DNA from 3 places in the Paraburkholderia sp. RL17-381-BIF-C genome. Region 3 is predicted to be linked to each of the others. Evidence: riboswitches for the same ligand, from Rfam matches in the RefSeq annotation. Region 3 holds a riboswitch; each other region holds the start of a gene.

Region 1 (4,926 bases), on a different contig from region 3:
CCACGCGTGCCGGACGTATGGCGGGTGACGCGGCGCCGAGGCCCGCCACTCATTGATCAACCACGAGCGTATTGCATGACCCAGTACTTGATGACAGACGACGAGCGAGCGCCGAATGAACGTCCGGTGGCGGTGGTCGCGAGCCGGCATCTGAGCGTCGCGACGAGAGCCGGCAGCGGCACTGTGCCCGTGTTCGCGAATGGCGACTGGCTGGCGCCGACGCGCGAAGTTCGACGCGCAGTGATTCTGATTCACGGCCGCCTGCGCAACGGCGACACTTACTTCGATCTCGCCGAGCGGTCGTGCGCACTTGCCGGCGGCAGCGCGGCCGATACGCTGCTGATCGTGCCGCAGTTTCTCGCGACCGCGGATGTCGAAGCGCATGCGTTGCCGCCGTCCACGTTGCATTGGGACTGGACGAGCTGGATGGGCGGCGAAAACGCCGAAGGTCCCGCGCCGATCAGTTCATTCGATGTACTCGACGCCATTGTGCACACGCTCGCATCACGCGAGCAGTTCGCGTCGCTCGCCGAGGTGGTGGTCGCCGGGCACTCGGGCGGCGGGCAGGTCGTGCAGCGCTATGCGGTGGTCGCGCGCAGCGAGGCACCGCTCACCGCACGCGGCATTGTGCTGCGCTACGTGGTGGCGAATCCTTCGTCGTATGTGTATTTCGATGCGCTGCGGCCTACAGCCTCTAGCGAGTTCGCGGAGTTCGATAGGGCGATGTGCCCGTCGTTCAATCGCTGGAAGTACGGGCTCGAAGATTTGCCGGCTTACGCGCGCGAGTCCGGCGACGCTGGTTCCGCGGCGGCGCTCGAAGCGCGCTACGCGCAACGCGACGTCACCGTGCTGCTCGGCGGCGCGGATTGCGATCCGCAGCATCCGGCGCTCGACCGTTCATGCGCCGCGCAAACGCAAGGAAGCCACCGTCTCGGGCGAGGACTCGCTTATGCGCGTTATATGGCGGCGCGGCATGCGGAAGGATTGGCGACGCATCGGACATTCGTGATCGATGGTGTCGGGCACGATGCCAAAGGGATTTTCTCTTCGCCTCAAGGACTGGCTGCTTTGTTCGGCGCGGGTCTGTGATGCGCGTTGCGCGAGAGCGTGCGTGAGGCGCTCGGCGCGCATGGGCACGAAGCGTGCTACTTCGCTTCATGTTACCTGTGAGCCACTTAGAGCACCGCGCCGACATGAACAGAACCCGATTGCTTGCCTCCGCGCTTGCCGCTGCATCATTCGGCGCGTTGCTGCCGTGCAGCGCCAATGCCGACGACGCGCCTAGCCCCTGTGCATCACTGAAACGCATCGTAGCGGCGGCGCCTGGCGGCCTCGCGTCGTTGACGCCGGACGATGGCAAAGGCGTCGCGCAACCCTACGGCGACGACGCGCAATGTTCGGCGAGCCACGGCAGCTATCAATGCACGTGGACGCCGCATCACGACGCCGGTTCAAATGCGGACGCGCTGCAAGCGGTCGCGGCGGACGTCGCGTCGTGTTTGCCCGACGCGACACACGACCAGAATTCGCCGGGACGGCAGCACTTTTATCTCGGCGCGAAGGGCAAGCGGACCGACATTACCGTAACGCCGACGGGTTCGAACAAGTTGCGCCTGGTGGTGTCGGGCAAGTGAATCGGGCTGCGGCGTGAAAGCGGCTAATGCGTCGCCGGCCACCACGACCAGCCGCGTGATGAGCGCCGCAACTCGATCATCGAAAGCGGTGCGATTTCAATGCGCGAAAACACCACGGGCGATGCCCCCAGCGCATACACGATCGCTGCTCTGAGAAGCGGCGCGTGCGTGACGGCGACCACGTTGCACATATCGGCCGATGCAAGGTCGGGCGTGCCGCCTAGCGCAGCGAGCCATTCTCCTACCCGCTTTACGAGCTGACTGAACGACTCGCCGCCGTGCGGCGCGGCGTCGGGATCGCGTGTCCATGCGGCGAGATCTTGCGGCGCTTCGGCTTCGAGATCGGCAAGCCGCCGCCCTCGCCAATTGCCATAGTTCATGTCCGCCAGCGCGACATCGACCGACGCGGCCAGGCCGAGGGCCGCCGCCGTTTCTTGCGCGCAGACGGAAGGGCTCACATAGGCTGACGCGCTTTCCGCGATCGCCAGCCGTGTGTTCGTGGCGTGGGCGCGGGCTTCTGCGATAGCGCGGGCGTCGAGCGGGTCATCGGCGGGGAAACGGCCTGCACGTTGGGCTGCGGTCGATGCGTGGCTGATAAGTAATAGCCGTATGTCCACTCTGTTCATTTCCTGTGAGGCTGCGCCGAAACTTGGCGTTGGCGGAAAGGGTGCGTCCGCTTTGCGTTGCCGGGTGCCGGAGTTTAGCGCGTAGAATAGCCGGACTGCGAAGCACGGAAGCCGGTGAAAACCCGGCGCGGTCGCGCCACTGTAATCGGCAGCACATGCCGAAAGCCAGACCTGAGCTTCGCATCATTCCTCTGCAACGACTATCGGGGCGCGTAACCCCAGGAGATGTCCATCATGACAGCTGTTTTCGATCCCGCTTCGCAGCCTGCTTCTCAGGCCGCTTCTCAGCCCGCTTCTCAGCCCGTTTTTGAACCCACGCCGATTCCGCTGCGCGAGTTGCTGCCGTGGGTCGTGTTCGGGGGGCTGCTGCTGTTGCTTGCGCTTTACTTCGTGGGAGCGGAACAGGGTGCCACATCGCTGGTGCCCGGCATGTACGTGCATGAGTTCGTGCACGACGGTCGCCATCTGCTCGGCTTTCCCTGCCACTAACGGAGTCGGACATGGTCGGTAAATTGTTGGTGCGCGGGATGCTGGCAGGCATCGCCGCGGGACTGCTCACGTTCGGCTTCGCCCGGGTCGCGGGCGAGCCGCAAGTCAATCAGGCGATCTCATTCGAAGAAAGGGCGGATGCCGCGAAAGACGAGGCGCCCGAACCCGCGATGGTGAGCCGCGAGACGCAACAAGGACTCGGCCTGTTGACCGGGGTGGTGGTGTACGGCGCGGCGTTTGGCGGGTTGTTCTCGTTGGTGTTCGCTTACGCGTATGGGCGCGCGGGGGGATTGAGCGCACGCGCGTTGTCCGCGTGGCTGGCGCTCGGTGCGTTCATTGTGCTGGCGGTCGTTCCCAACCTGAAGTATCCGGCGAACCCGCCTGCGGTCGGCGACCCGGAGACGATCGGGACGCGCACGGGCCTGTTCTTTCTGATGATTGCGATCTCGCTGGCCGCGATGGTGTTTTCGCTCAAGGTGCGGCGCCGTGTGGGCGCGAAACTCGGCGCGTGGAATGGCTCGATCGTGGCGGGGTTGGTGTTTGTCGTGATTATCGCGGCGGTACAACTGTCGATGCCGACTTTCAATGAAGTGCCGGAGGGTTTTCCGGCGGCGCTGCTGTGGAAGTTCCGTGTGGCGGCGCTGGGTATGCAGGCGATCATGTGGACGACGATTGGACTGCTGTTCGGCGCGCTCGTTGAGCGCGGCGCGTTTATGCGGTTGGGCGGTCGGCCGGCGGTGTAGTCGGCTTGATGGTTGGTGGAGGCGATGGGCGCAACCGCCTCGGTGGTTGTGCCCGGCGTTCTCTGCCTGGCTCGTCGCTGTTTGCGCGCAGGGGTCGAGAAGGTTTGTGCGTCAAGGAGTTGGGGCTGTTGTGGGGTGGTTATCCACAGGCTTGAGCACAGAATCTGTGGATAAAGTTCCAGCAGTGAGACGTCCCAGCTTCGCGGCCCGGTCGTCGGGGGCAAAGCAGAGCAATCCTATGCCCGCGCCAATCCAGCCGGTTTGTCGGGCAAAGCCGTTGTTGTTCAGGTCGAAATAAGTCGCGCTGGTGTTCGGGGGGCAGGTTTATTCCTGAGCCGGTCAGGTCAAGAACTAATGGGCTGGTTGAGTCCAACGGAGGGCCGTCGTATTTGCCCAGGGCGCCGCCACCTGCGCCTGAACCGGGCCAACGCATCGGCGACACTCGCAATTACCGCTCCAATGGTATTCAGCACGTCCGCGACAGTACTTGCCAGGTTCAGACCACTTGCGCTTAGCCGATTCGAGCCCGCCCGCATGGGCGCGGGAATGCGGTCGAACGCGATCGCCGAGGAACCGACAGGCGGAGCCCATCGAATGCGGGGTACCGGACTTTAGCTACTGGCTCGCGCTAACCCCACGCGTCTTGCTGGAAGGTGTGCGGGTATTCGCTGACTGGAGGTCAAACTGATTACCCACCGCTACTGCTGACCGAAGTACCGATGCAAGGCACTGCCCCCTCTCATCGACAAACCGCCCCGCATTTCAAATGTGAGATAGCCCTACGACGCAAGGTGAAAGAATACGGCTTTGACGCATAGCTAAGCGAGCAAATGACATTCAGTGAGGAAAGCAAATCAGAGAACGGTTCCACTCGAACGCCTTTGCGCCTATTTATCCTGCCTATTCTCGTGTGGTTCACCGGAGTAGTGCTGTCCGTCAACTGCCACGTTGGCGTGTGGGTAATCCGGGACGTGTATCTAGGCGATTTCTCGGTGGTGCTTGGTCTGCTTTGGGCCTACACATTCAAGAGACTTCGCGAGCCGCTGAGAAACATCGCTGCTCACATCACAGTAACTTCGGTAGCCATGGGACTGCTTGTGTGTGCCGCCGTATGGCAATGCATATTGGCCCTGCCACGCTTCACCGCGCAGTCTTCACGAACTTTCGATGTCACATACGAGCGAATCGGCGGCAGGAAGGGATGCCGGTTTGGCGTTGAGTTTAGGGATGATTTCATCCGGGACACAATCAGGGTATGCGGACCGGCCTCGAATATTCCGGGCAATCGAGCCTACGGCCGGCTTCGTGTCCATGAGGCGACTGGCCCATGGGGCGTTTATATCCTGAAGTTGGTGGCTATCAAGGAAAATCGGACCTAGAGCCCTATGCGTCAACTGGCAAAGAAGTGACATGTCCCTGTCGGGGCGAAACGTA
Region 2 (4,926 bases), on a different contig from region 3:
TTTTGCTGCGCGTCGTCGAGCAAATCGGTCTTGTTCAGAATCACCAGATCGGCGGCGGACAACTGATCTTCGAACAGTTCGTGCAACGGCGATTCGTGGTCGAGATTCGGATCGGCCTTGCGCTGCGCATCCACGGCGACGGGGTTGTCGGCGAACTGACCGCTTGCCGCAGCCGGACCGTCCACCACGGTGACCACGGCATCCACGGTAAAGCTGTTCTTGATCTGCGGCCAGTTGAACGCCTGCACCAGCGGCTTGGGCAACGCGAGACCCGACGTCTCGATCAGCACGTGATCGATCTGATCGCGGCGCTCGACGAGTTTTTCCATCACCGGAAAGAACTCTTCCTGCACTGTGCAGCACAGGCACCCGTTGGCGAGTTCATACAATTGGCCTTCGGTTTCGACGCCGTTTTCATCGCAACCGATTCCGCAACCCTTGAGAATTTCCCCGTCGATACCGAGTTCGCCGAACTCGTTGACGATCACCGCGATGCGCTTGCCGCCCGCATGCTGAAGAATGTGCCGCAGCAGCGTGGTCTTGCCGCTGCCGAGAAAGCCCGTGACGATGGTGACGGGGATCTTGCGCATTTGAGTTTGCATCGTGAGGTCCATCCGTAGGAGTTGCACGTGCACGCCGGCGTGTTTTTGTGTGTCTGTCTGCGCGTCTGCGTGCATCGGCCGGGTAGCCGGGTAAGCGGCGCGTAAGCCCAGCGAGCCAGGACGACAACACAACACGGGGACGAACGACGGGTTGCCGCGACAACAGAAAAACAGGAAGCGGGAATGAGAGCATGAACGCACCGCCGCATCCCCGCGGCGTTCGCCCTTCGTATTCTGGCCGGTATCCGGGCTGGCGAAAGCGCCGCTTCCCCTTCCCGGGCGAGTGATTTCTCGCCCAGTGGTGATATGCCGACGCGGCCTTGCGCGTGGACATCGAAGCCGGCTCCGTGGCGCTAAAGAACTTACCGCAGCACCACATTTCGCTTACCGTTGCGGGGGCAGCACAGGTTGACCCGATCCATGGCAGGCGGGCACCCTGTTTCCCGTTTAACTGCATGCGCACGAGCGCGCACACGAGCACCAAAGTGCGTGCGAGTGTAGGCCCGCGGCCCGGTGCCGTCAAGGAAACGCAAGCCGCAAGCGCTTATCGGGCGGGACGCCATGTGCTATCGTATGCGCGCGTTTGGTGCCCGCACATGCATTCGCGTGTGCAGTTAAACGGGAAACAGGCCGCGCTTTACGCGCTCAACCTGTGCTGTCCCCGCAACGGTAAGCGACCTGCGGCGCGATGTCTTTCATCCCGCGCCGCGCATGCGTTTTTTCGATGCCACTGTCCATGACATTCCAACGAATGCGGACGGGAAGGCAAAGCGCATGAGGCCGCCAGCCCGGATACCGGCCAGACGCGGAGGCGGCGAACCTCAGGGCAACATCACGCCGCCGGCCGCCGGAATCCGCGAGGGACGGATGTGAAGGCGCTGAAGCACGACGTGGCGCATCCGTTCGTCGATCCGTTCCCAAAGGGACCGTGGCGAGCCGCGCGTTTCGCCGTGCCTGAATCCGTAGCACTGCATGCCCCCAAAGTCCGTCATCCGGCGCGCCTGCGCGCTTCGCCCCTTTCCGCCCGTCACGACATGGCGCTCGCCATGCATGTCGCGATGACCCGCGCCTGGCTGATCGGCGCCGGCCCCGGCGACGTCGAACTCATGACCCTCAAGGCGACCCGCGCATTGGCCCAAGCCGATGTGGTGCTGGTCGACGACCTGGTGAATCCCGACGTGCTGCAGTTCGCGCGCGCCGACGCGCAGGTCGTCTACGTCGGCAAACGCGGCGGCCATCCGTCCACGCCGCAGGCCGGCATCGTCGCGCAGTTGCTCGAACACGTGCGGGCCGGGCGCAGCGTCGCGCGCCTGAAAGGCGGCGATCCGTTCGTGTTCGGCCGGGGCGGCGAAGAACAGCAGGCGCTGCATGCGGCGGGCGTCGAGGTGGAAGTCATCAACGGCATTACGGCGGGCATCGCCGCGCCCGCGGCCATCGGCATTCCCGTCACGCACCGCGATCACGCGCAAGGCGTGGTATTCGTCACCGGGCACGGCGCGGGCAGCGGCGAACCCGACTGGGCCGCGCTCGTCGCCACGCGCATGACCCTCGTGATCTATATGGGCATGCGGCGGCTGCACGATATCGTCGACGCGTTGCTCGCGGCCGGCATGAGCGCCGACACGCCATGCGCGGCGATCGAATCGGCCACCCGTCCGGAGCAACGCCATGCGCTCGCGCGGCTCGGCGAGTTCGCCGACACCGTCGCGCGTGCCGGACTCGGCTCGCCCGCGATCGTGGTGATCGGCGGTGTGGCGTCGCTCGCGCTGGCGCGCGCAGCGGCGCGGGCCGATGACGAAGCGCCTTGCGCAGACGGCGCGGCTACACAATGAAGACGCTGAGCGTGGGCATTGGTTGCCGTGCGCACAGTTCGGCCGAACAGATCGACGCGGCGGTGCGTGCCGCGCTCGGCGCGCATGCGTTCGATGAAATCGGCACCGTAGCGTCCATCGATACCAAAGCCCACGAAGCCGGCCTGCTCGAATTCTGCGCGCGTCATGCGCTGCGGCTGACGTTCTTCAGCCGTGAACGGATCGCTGCGATGCCCGTGGGGGAGCCTTCGGCGGCAGCGCGTGAGCACCTCGGCGTGGATGGCGTGTGCGAGCCGTGCGCGCTGCTTGCCGCGACGGACGGACTCGGTGAATCCACCACGTCCGCAGCGCCTCGAGCACGGCTCCTCGTGCGCAAGACCGTCCATGCCGGCGTCACCGTGGCGATCGCCTCGACCACGACCTAAGCCCAACGCGAACATCCAAACAACGACACTCAGGAACAGAACCTGCAATGAAGACCGATCCCGAATCGCATCAACGCATGACCGAGCGCCGACGCGAAGGCCACGAGAAGAAACAGGCCAACGCCACCGTCGAAAAAGGCCTGCTGATCGTCAACACCGGCACCGGCAAGGGCAAAACCACCGCCGCATTCGGCATGGCCGTGCGGGTGTTGGGCCACGGCATGCGCCTTGGCGTCGTGCAGTTCATCAAGGGCGCGCTGCACACGTCGGAGCGCGACTTTCTCGGCGCGATCGCGAACTGCGATTTCGTCACGATGGGCGACGGCTACACCTGGAACACGCAGAACCGCGACGCCGATATCGCGACCGCGCGCAAGGGCTGGGACGAAGCGCGCCGCATGATCGAAAGCGGCGAGTATCAGATGGTGATCCTCGACGAGCTGAACACGGTGCTCAAGTACGAGTACCTGCCGCTCGACGAAGTGCTCGCGGTGCTGAACGCGCGCGCGCCGATGCTGCACGTGGTAGTGACCGGCCGCCACGCGCCGGACGCGTTGATCGAAGCCGCCGACCTCGTCACCGAAATGCGCATCGTCAAGCATCCGTATCGCGAGCAGGGTGTGAAAGCGCAGCGCGGCGTGGAGTTCTGAGCGATGTCCGCGTCCTCCGAGGGCACCTCCGCTGGCGCGTCTTCAAAAGAGACGTGCTCCGGGGCATGCCCCGCTCTCTTCATCAGCGCGCCCGCGTCGGGTCAAGGCAAGACCACGATCACCGCGGGTCTGGCGCGCTACCATCGGCGGCTGGGGCGACGCGTGCGCGTCTTCAAGACCGGACCGGATTTTCTCGATCCGATGATTCTGGCGCGCGCAAGCGGCGCGCCCGTCCTCTCGCTCGATCTGTGGATGGTGGGCGAAGCCGCCTGCCGCAGCCTGCTCGCGCAAGCGGCCGCCGAAGCCGACCTGATCCTGATCGAAGGCGTGATGGGTTTGTTCGACGGCACGCCGAGCAGCGCCGATCTCGCCACCACGTTCGGCGTGCCCGTGCTTGCGGTGATTTCGGCGAAGGCAATGGCGCAGACCTTCGGCGCGGTGGCCTTCGGCCTCGCGCAATTCCGGCCGCAAGTGCCGTTTTACGGCGTGCTCGCCAATCGCGTCGGCTCCGCGCGACACGCGCAGATGCTCGAAGAAGCGTTGCCGCCAGGTCTGCGCTGGTGCGGGCACATTGCCGCCAGCGATGAAATCGCCTTACCCGACCGTCATCTCGGCTTGCACCAGGCGGACGAAATCGACGATCTCAACGCGCGCCTGGATCACGCCGCCGATACGCTCGGCCGCACCGCGCTGTGCGAACTGCCGCCGCCGGTCGAGTTCGGCGCGCCCGTGCCGGACGTGCTGCCGCGTCTGCTGGAGGGCAAGACGATTGCCGTCGCGCGCGACGCCGCATTCTCGTTCATCTATCCGGCCAACGTCGCGCTGCTGGAAGCGCTCGGCGCGCGGATCGACTACTTCTCGCCGCTCGCCGACCAGCCACTGCTCGAACACGCGGACGCGCTGTACCTGCCCGGCGGCTACCCGGAGCTGCACGCGGCAACGCTGGCGGCCAGCACGCGCAGCGCCGCGAGCATTCGCGCGCACGCGGCCGCGGGCAAGCCGCTCGTTGCCGAATGCGGCGGCATGCTCTATCTGCTTGACCGCCTCACCGACACGCAAGGCGTCAGCACGCCGATGCTCGGTCTGCTGCCCGGCCACGCGACGATGCAAACGCGCTTCACCGCGCTCGGCATGCAACGGATCGACAGCCAGCACGGGCCGATGACCGGCCACACGTTTCACTACTCGAAGCTCGACACCTCGCTCACGCCTCTGTGTTCGGCGATCCGGCCGCAAGGCGACGCGCCCGGTGAGGCCGTCTACCGCGCAGGTTCGATCGTGGCGAGCTACATGCACGCTTATTGGCCCTCCAACCCGGCCTTCGCGGCCGCCCTGTTCCATGGCGAAGCCTTTTGACGATTTCGAGCGCGACGCTGTCTACCGCGCCATTTACGAACGCCGCGACATGCGCCATTTCGTGCGCGATCCGGTCGACCCC
Region 3 (4,926 bases):
TAGCCGCTATAGCCGAACGCCTGCGCGGACGATGCGGCCTGCTCGCGGAACGACTTGATCGCTTCGCCAGTGAGCTTCTGCTCGGCCTCGCGTTGTGCTTCAGGCGAGAGCGAGAATTGCACGTTGCCGACCTGCATGATCGACGCCATTTGACCCGCGAGCTTCGACGCCGCGGCGAAGTCGTGCGATTCGAGCACGATCTCCGTGCGGCCGCGCCACGCGGAAATGCGCCCGTCACGATCCGTTGTCGGATAGATCGAGAACGAGCCCGTGCGGGCGGTCACGCCGCTCACACCCTTGGCCTTTTGCAGCGCCGAATCGGCGCGCTGATTCAGCGTTGACGTGAGCGCCGACGGATCGCTCGCTTCCTGCTCGTAGAACAGCGTGATATCGACAACGTCTTGCGGTACTTCCGCGCTAGCCTGCGCGTTCAGCGACAGCACACCTGCCGGCTGATACTGCATCATGCCTTGCGCGCGGGCCATGGCCGGCGTCAGGGCGAGCGCGGCAGGCGCGGCGCATACGAGAGCGAAAGCGAGTGCACGTGCGGTGTTTTTCGTCATTATTGGACTCCTTGCTTGAACAGGGGTTGTGCACGATCGGAGCAAGCGCCGCGCAGTGGCACGGCGTTTGCGAGTCCGTTAGGCGGTTGTAACCTGAGCTTGGTTCCCCGGTTTGACGTTGCTTTAACGTTTGTGCCTGCGTGAATACGTGGCGCGCATCAACTATCACGCGAGTTGTCACGCAACCTCAAGCGAGCCGCCTGGTGATGAAGCGCCATTCGGCTTCGGTCACCGGCGTGATCGACAGGCGGTTGCCTTTGGCGAGCACGCGCATGTCCTTGAGTTCGTCATGCTCGCGCAGCGCGGCTAGCGGAATCAGCGGGATCTTCTTCTTGAACACCACGTCGACGAGCACCCAGCGCGGCGTTTCCTGCGAAGACTTCGCGTCGTAGTACGGACTCTTCTTGTCGAACTGCGTGGGGTCCGGATACGCGGTGGACGATACCTCCGCAATGCCCGCAATACCGGGCTCGGGACAGCTCGAGTGATAGAACAGTACGCCGTCGCCGACCTGCATCTGGTCACGCATGAAATTGCGCGCCTGATAGTTGCGCACGCCGGTCCACGGCAACGTGCGATGCGGTGCGTTGGCGAGATGATCGATGCTTGCCTCGTCCGGTTCGGACTTCATTAGCCAGTAGCGCATGAATCGAATTGAACGTAGTTGAACGTTAAGGGTTTGAAGACGCGGAAGAAATCGGCGTACAAGAAACATCGCGCAAAGACAGCGCGCAAAACTGGCACCCAAAGAAAAACGGCACCGAACCGAAGTCCGATGCCGTTCTAAATAAGGTCCCCGCCTTAGCCGCTAGGCCGGCATCCTGAACCGGGGGTTCAGAATTGGTCGCAGTTAGCAACACTTCGGGTACATCAGACAGAGTGACGCGCACACCCGTGCTACAAATTTCCGCAACCGTGCACATGGCATTGGTTCAAGGAATATATGACCTTGGCGAACCAGGCAGGGAAGCTAAACCGATAAAGCTAAATCACGAAAACGACCGATTGAACTCAAACGTTTGCAGAATCTTGGACGCCTTGTCCTCACACACTCCGTTTGAATCCGCCGCCGATCTCAGGACCGGCCGCACGATAACATACGTTACTTACTGCATGCTGTACTGCTGAATCACAGTACCTAGTTGTTCGTTCATTTGATGCATTGTACGCCGGATTTCCTCAGCGGGAAATGCTTCTCCGTGTCTCACGCTCGATTGCAGCCTAAGCAGTTCCGATGCCAGCGACAGCGCAGCCATGACAGCAATGCGATCCGTGCCGCGCACGTTGCTGTTGTTACGGATCTTCGACATTTCGGCGTCGACGCGTGCGACCGCTTCAAGCAGCGCGCCTTCCGTTTCCGGCGAGCAGGCGAGGCGATAGGGCACGCCGAGAATCGATACTTCGATCTGCTTGGTGGTCATGCATTTTCTCCGTGGCGGGTCTCGTCGCTCTGCGCTTCGACTTCGTGCGGGGCGGGCTCGAGCAGATCGAGCTGGCTGTCGGGCTCGCTGTTCGCGCGGGCACGCGGCAGCTTTTCGAGGATCGCATTCAGGCGCACCTGGGCGTCGTCGATCTTTGCCGACAGCGCGTCGCGTTCCGCCTGCAGCGCATTGCGTTCCTCGCGCAGCATTGCAAGTTCCGTGCGCGTGGCTTCGACGTCGGCGCGCGATTGGGCGAGCTGCTCTTCGAGCGCGAGTCGCGCTTCATTGTGGCGTTGGCTGATCGCGATCAGCTTGCCGATATTCTGTGAAAGTGTTTCGAGTTCGGTGAGCATGTGCTGCGTCCTCTAAAGACATCGCATTTTAGCGCGGAATGTCGCAGGTTCCGACAATTGTCTCGTTTCGAGACGTAACAACATTGCTTTGTGCAGGCTTTTATCGACCATATGATGAAAAAGTACTCGTGCGTCGGACAATAGCCTGCACTTAACAGAACGGTAGTCTGCGGTCCCACTCATTCTTGACGGACCCCGAGGCCGCTCCTAAACTGGCCGCACTCTGGTGCCCGCGTGCGCTTTTCAACGGCGCGCGCAGTTAAACGGGAAGCAGGGGGCGCGGTTCGCCAGAACGCGCCAACCTGCGCTGCCCCCGCAACGGTAAGCGACCGCATTCGTCATGCAAGTCGATCCTGATCGCGTGTTGGAAGTTCAACTCGCGAGTGTGCCACTGCGCGTCACGCGTGGGAAGGCGGGATCGATATGTCGTCAGCCCGGATACCGGCCAGAGGGAGAGGCACGTCACGCGCGAAAATGTTAAATACGCGGGCGCCTCGTTACGCATCGGCCTGCGGGGAAGCAGGCCGCGCACGCTACCCACAGGACTTTCACCCCATGCTGTCCCCCATCGCTCGTGCGGCGTTGCTTGCCTTCGCGGGCCTGCCGATCGTCGCGCACGCGCAAGCTGCACCTTCATCTTCTGCGTCGGCGGCGGATGCGTCGCCCGCGGTGTTGTCACCGATCGTGGTGACCGCCGAGCGCGGGCCGCAGTCACTCGCCGATGCGATCCCGCAGACCGCGTTGTTCGACCAGCAGGATCTCGCCGACACCACCGCGACCGATTTGCCCGGCCTGCTGCAACTCGCGCCAGGCGCGCAAATCTCGCGTACAGGTGGCCCCGGTTCGACGACGAGCCTCTTCCTGCGCGGTGCGTCGTCGACGCAATCGCTGCTGCTGATCGACGGCGTGCGCGTCGATTCGGTGAGCCTGGGTTCCGCGCAACTCGCGCAGATTCCGCTCGACCAGGTCGATCACGTCGAGGTGGTGAACGGCAACGTGTCGGCGTTGTACGGTTCCGGCGCGATCGGCGGCGTGGTGCAGGTGTTCACGAAAGACGGCGGCGACCATCCGCCGCGTTTCAATTTTTCGCTCGGCTACGGCAGCTATCACACGCAGACGCAGCAGGCGGGCGTGAACGGCGCATTGGATAAAGACGGCAAGACGACCTTCAGCATTTCGCTCGCGCGCTCGAAGGACGACGGCTTTTCATCGCTCAATCCGCGTGAGGCGCCCGGCGCCAATCCGAATGCGAACGGCTATCTGAACGAGAGCATCTCGGCCTCGTTGCGCCACAAGTTCAACGACAAATGGGATGCCGGCGCGAGCTACTTCCAGTCGAACGGCAACAACAGCTACGACAACGCGTACGGACTGCCGACCGATCTGAACAACCTGTATAGCAAAGTGCGCCAGGTCTCGGTGTTCGCGAACGGCAAGCTGACCGACTGGTGGACGACTCACTTCATCGTCTCCGAAGGCGACGACCGCAGCGTGTCGAACACCAACGGCGTCTATAACGGCCGCTTCGATACCGACAATCGCCAGTACACGTGGCAGAACGATTTCGCGCTGGCCGCGCAGCAGAAGCTGCAGGTCGGCTACGAGCATCTCGACCAGAGCCTCGACTCGGATACGTTCGCGGCGCCCGACCGGCATGTGGATTCGGGCTTTGTCGGCTATACGGGGCGCTTTGGGCGCAACCAGATTCAGGCCAACGTGCGGCGCGACCAGTATTCCGATTTCGGCGGAGCGAACAGTTACTATCTTGGCTACGGCTTCGACATCACCAGCCATTGGAAGGTGAGTGCAAGCTACTCGGATTCGTTTCGCGCGCCGAGTTTCGACGATCTGTACTATCCGCTCAGCGGAAATCCGTCGATTCAGCCGGAGCGCAGTCATTCGCTCGAAGCCGCGCTGCAGTACGCATCGAATGCGCTCGGTGTGATGCGTCTCACCGCATTCCAGACGCGCTATTCGAATCTGATTAACTACGAGCAGGTAACGCCCGGCATCTATCTGGCCGAGAACGTCGGCCATGCGAAGGTGCAGGGACTCGAAGGATCGTGGAGCGGGCATGTCGGCAAGACGGACGTGCGCGCCTCGGTAACGCTGCAAAACCCGGTCGACCTCGACAACGATGTCGACCTCGTGCGGCGCGCGCGGCGCTTCGGCTCGCTGACGGTGAACCGCAGTATCGCCGGGTGGCGCGTCGGCGGCGAATGGATCGTGAGCGGCCCGCGCGACGACAGCAGCGGCAAGCTGGGCGGCTATGGCGTGGTGAATCTGTCGGCGCGCTACAACATCACGAAAGCATGGTACGTGGCCGCGCAAATCCAGAATCTGTTCAACAAGGACTATGAAACGGCCTACTCGTATAACTCGCCGCGGCGCGGTGCGTATCTCACGGTTGGTTGGCAGCAGCAGTAGTGGGCACGCCTTGTTGAGACTGCGCGGATGAGCCGCTACTTGAGCCGATCCACTAGCCGCCACTCGGGTTCGATGCCCGCAACGCTGCGCGTGATGAGCGCGAAGCGCGCGGCCGCGATCTGGCTTGCGCTTGCCGTGATCGCGCTGGCGGTGCTGATGGCG

What was found. A riboswitch is a leader RNA that binds a small molecule or an ion and turns the genes downstream of it on or off. The one in region 3 is predicted to bind cobalamin.
Region 1: linked by a shared signal. The riboswitch ahead of P0D70_RS26320 (CbtB domain-containing protein) and the one ahead of P0D70_RS24630 (TonB-dependent receptor domain-containing protein) in region 3 are both predicted to bind cobalamin.
Region 2: linked by a shared signal. The riboswitch ahead of cobA (uroporphyrinogen-III C-methyltransferase) and the one ahead of P0D70_RS24630 (TonB-dependent receptor domain-containing protein) in region 3 are both predicted to bind cobalamin.

Annotation. Positions count from the first base shown of each region.
Region 1 is NZ_JARESX010000052.1:43,984-48,909, forward strand. It holds gene P0D70_RS26300 (MFS transporter) at 1-56, shown strand, start outside; gene P0D70_RS26305 (alpha/beta hydrolase) at 76-1,089, shown strand; gene P0D70_RS26310 (hypothetical protein) at 1,194-1,634, shown strand; gene P0D70_RS26315 (histidine phosphatase family protein) at 1,658-2,251, opposite strand; adenosylcobalamin (AdoCbl) riboswitch at 2,340-2,492, shown strand; gene P0D70_RS26320 (CbtB domain-containing protein) at 2,495-2,749, shown strand; gene P0D70_RS26325 (CbtA family protein) at 2,761-3,492, shown strand.
Region 2 is NZ_JARESX010000055.1:7,377-12,302, forward strand. It holds gene cobW (cobalamin biosynthesis protein CobW) at 1-602, opposite strand, end outside; cobalamin riboswitch at 822-1,102, opposite strand; cobalamin riboswitch at 1,170-1,420, shown strand; gene cobA (uroporphyrinogen-III C-methyltransferase) at 1,661-2,434, shown strand; gene P0D70_RS26770 (cobalamin biosynthesis protein) at 2,431-2,838, shown strand; gene cobO (cob(I)yrinic acid a,c-diamide adenosyltransferase) at 2,886-3,488, shown strand; gene P0D70_RS26780 (cobyrinic acid a,c-diamide synthase CobB) at 3,492-4,844, shown strand; gene bluB (5,6-dimethylbenzimidazole synthase) at 4,828-4,926, shown strand, end outside.
Region 3 is NZ_JARESX010000045.1:46,009-50,934, reverse strand. It holds gene P0D70_RS24655 (SIMPL domain-containing protein) at 1-563, opposite strand, end outside; gene P0D70_RS24650 (EVE domain-containing protein) at 751-1,209, opposite strand; RNA gene ssrS (6S RNA) at 1,353-1,534, opposite strand; gene P0D70_RS24640 (cell division protein ZapA) at 1,670-1,984, opposite strand; gene P0D70_RS24635 (ATPase) at 1,981-2,337, opposite strand; cobalamin riboswitch at 2,545-2,801, shown strand; gene P0D70_RS24630 (TonB-dependent receptor domain-containing protein) at 2,893-4,764, shown strand; gene P0D70_RS24625 (FecCD family ABC transporter permease) at 4,858-4,926, shown strand, end outside.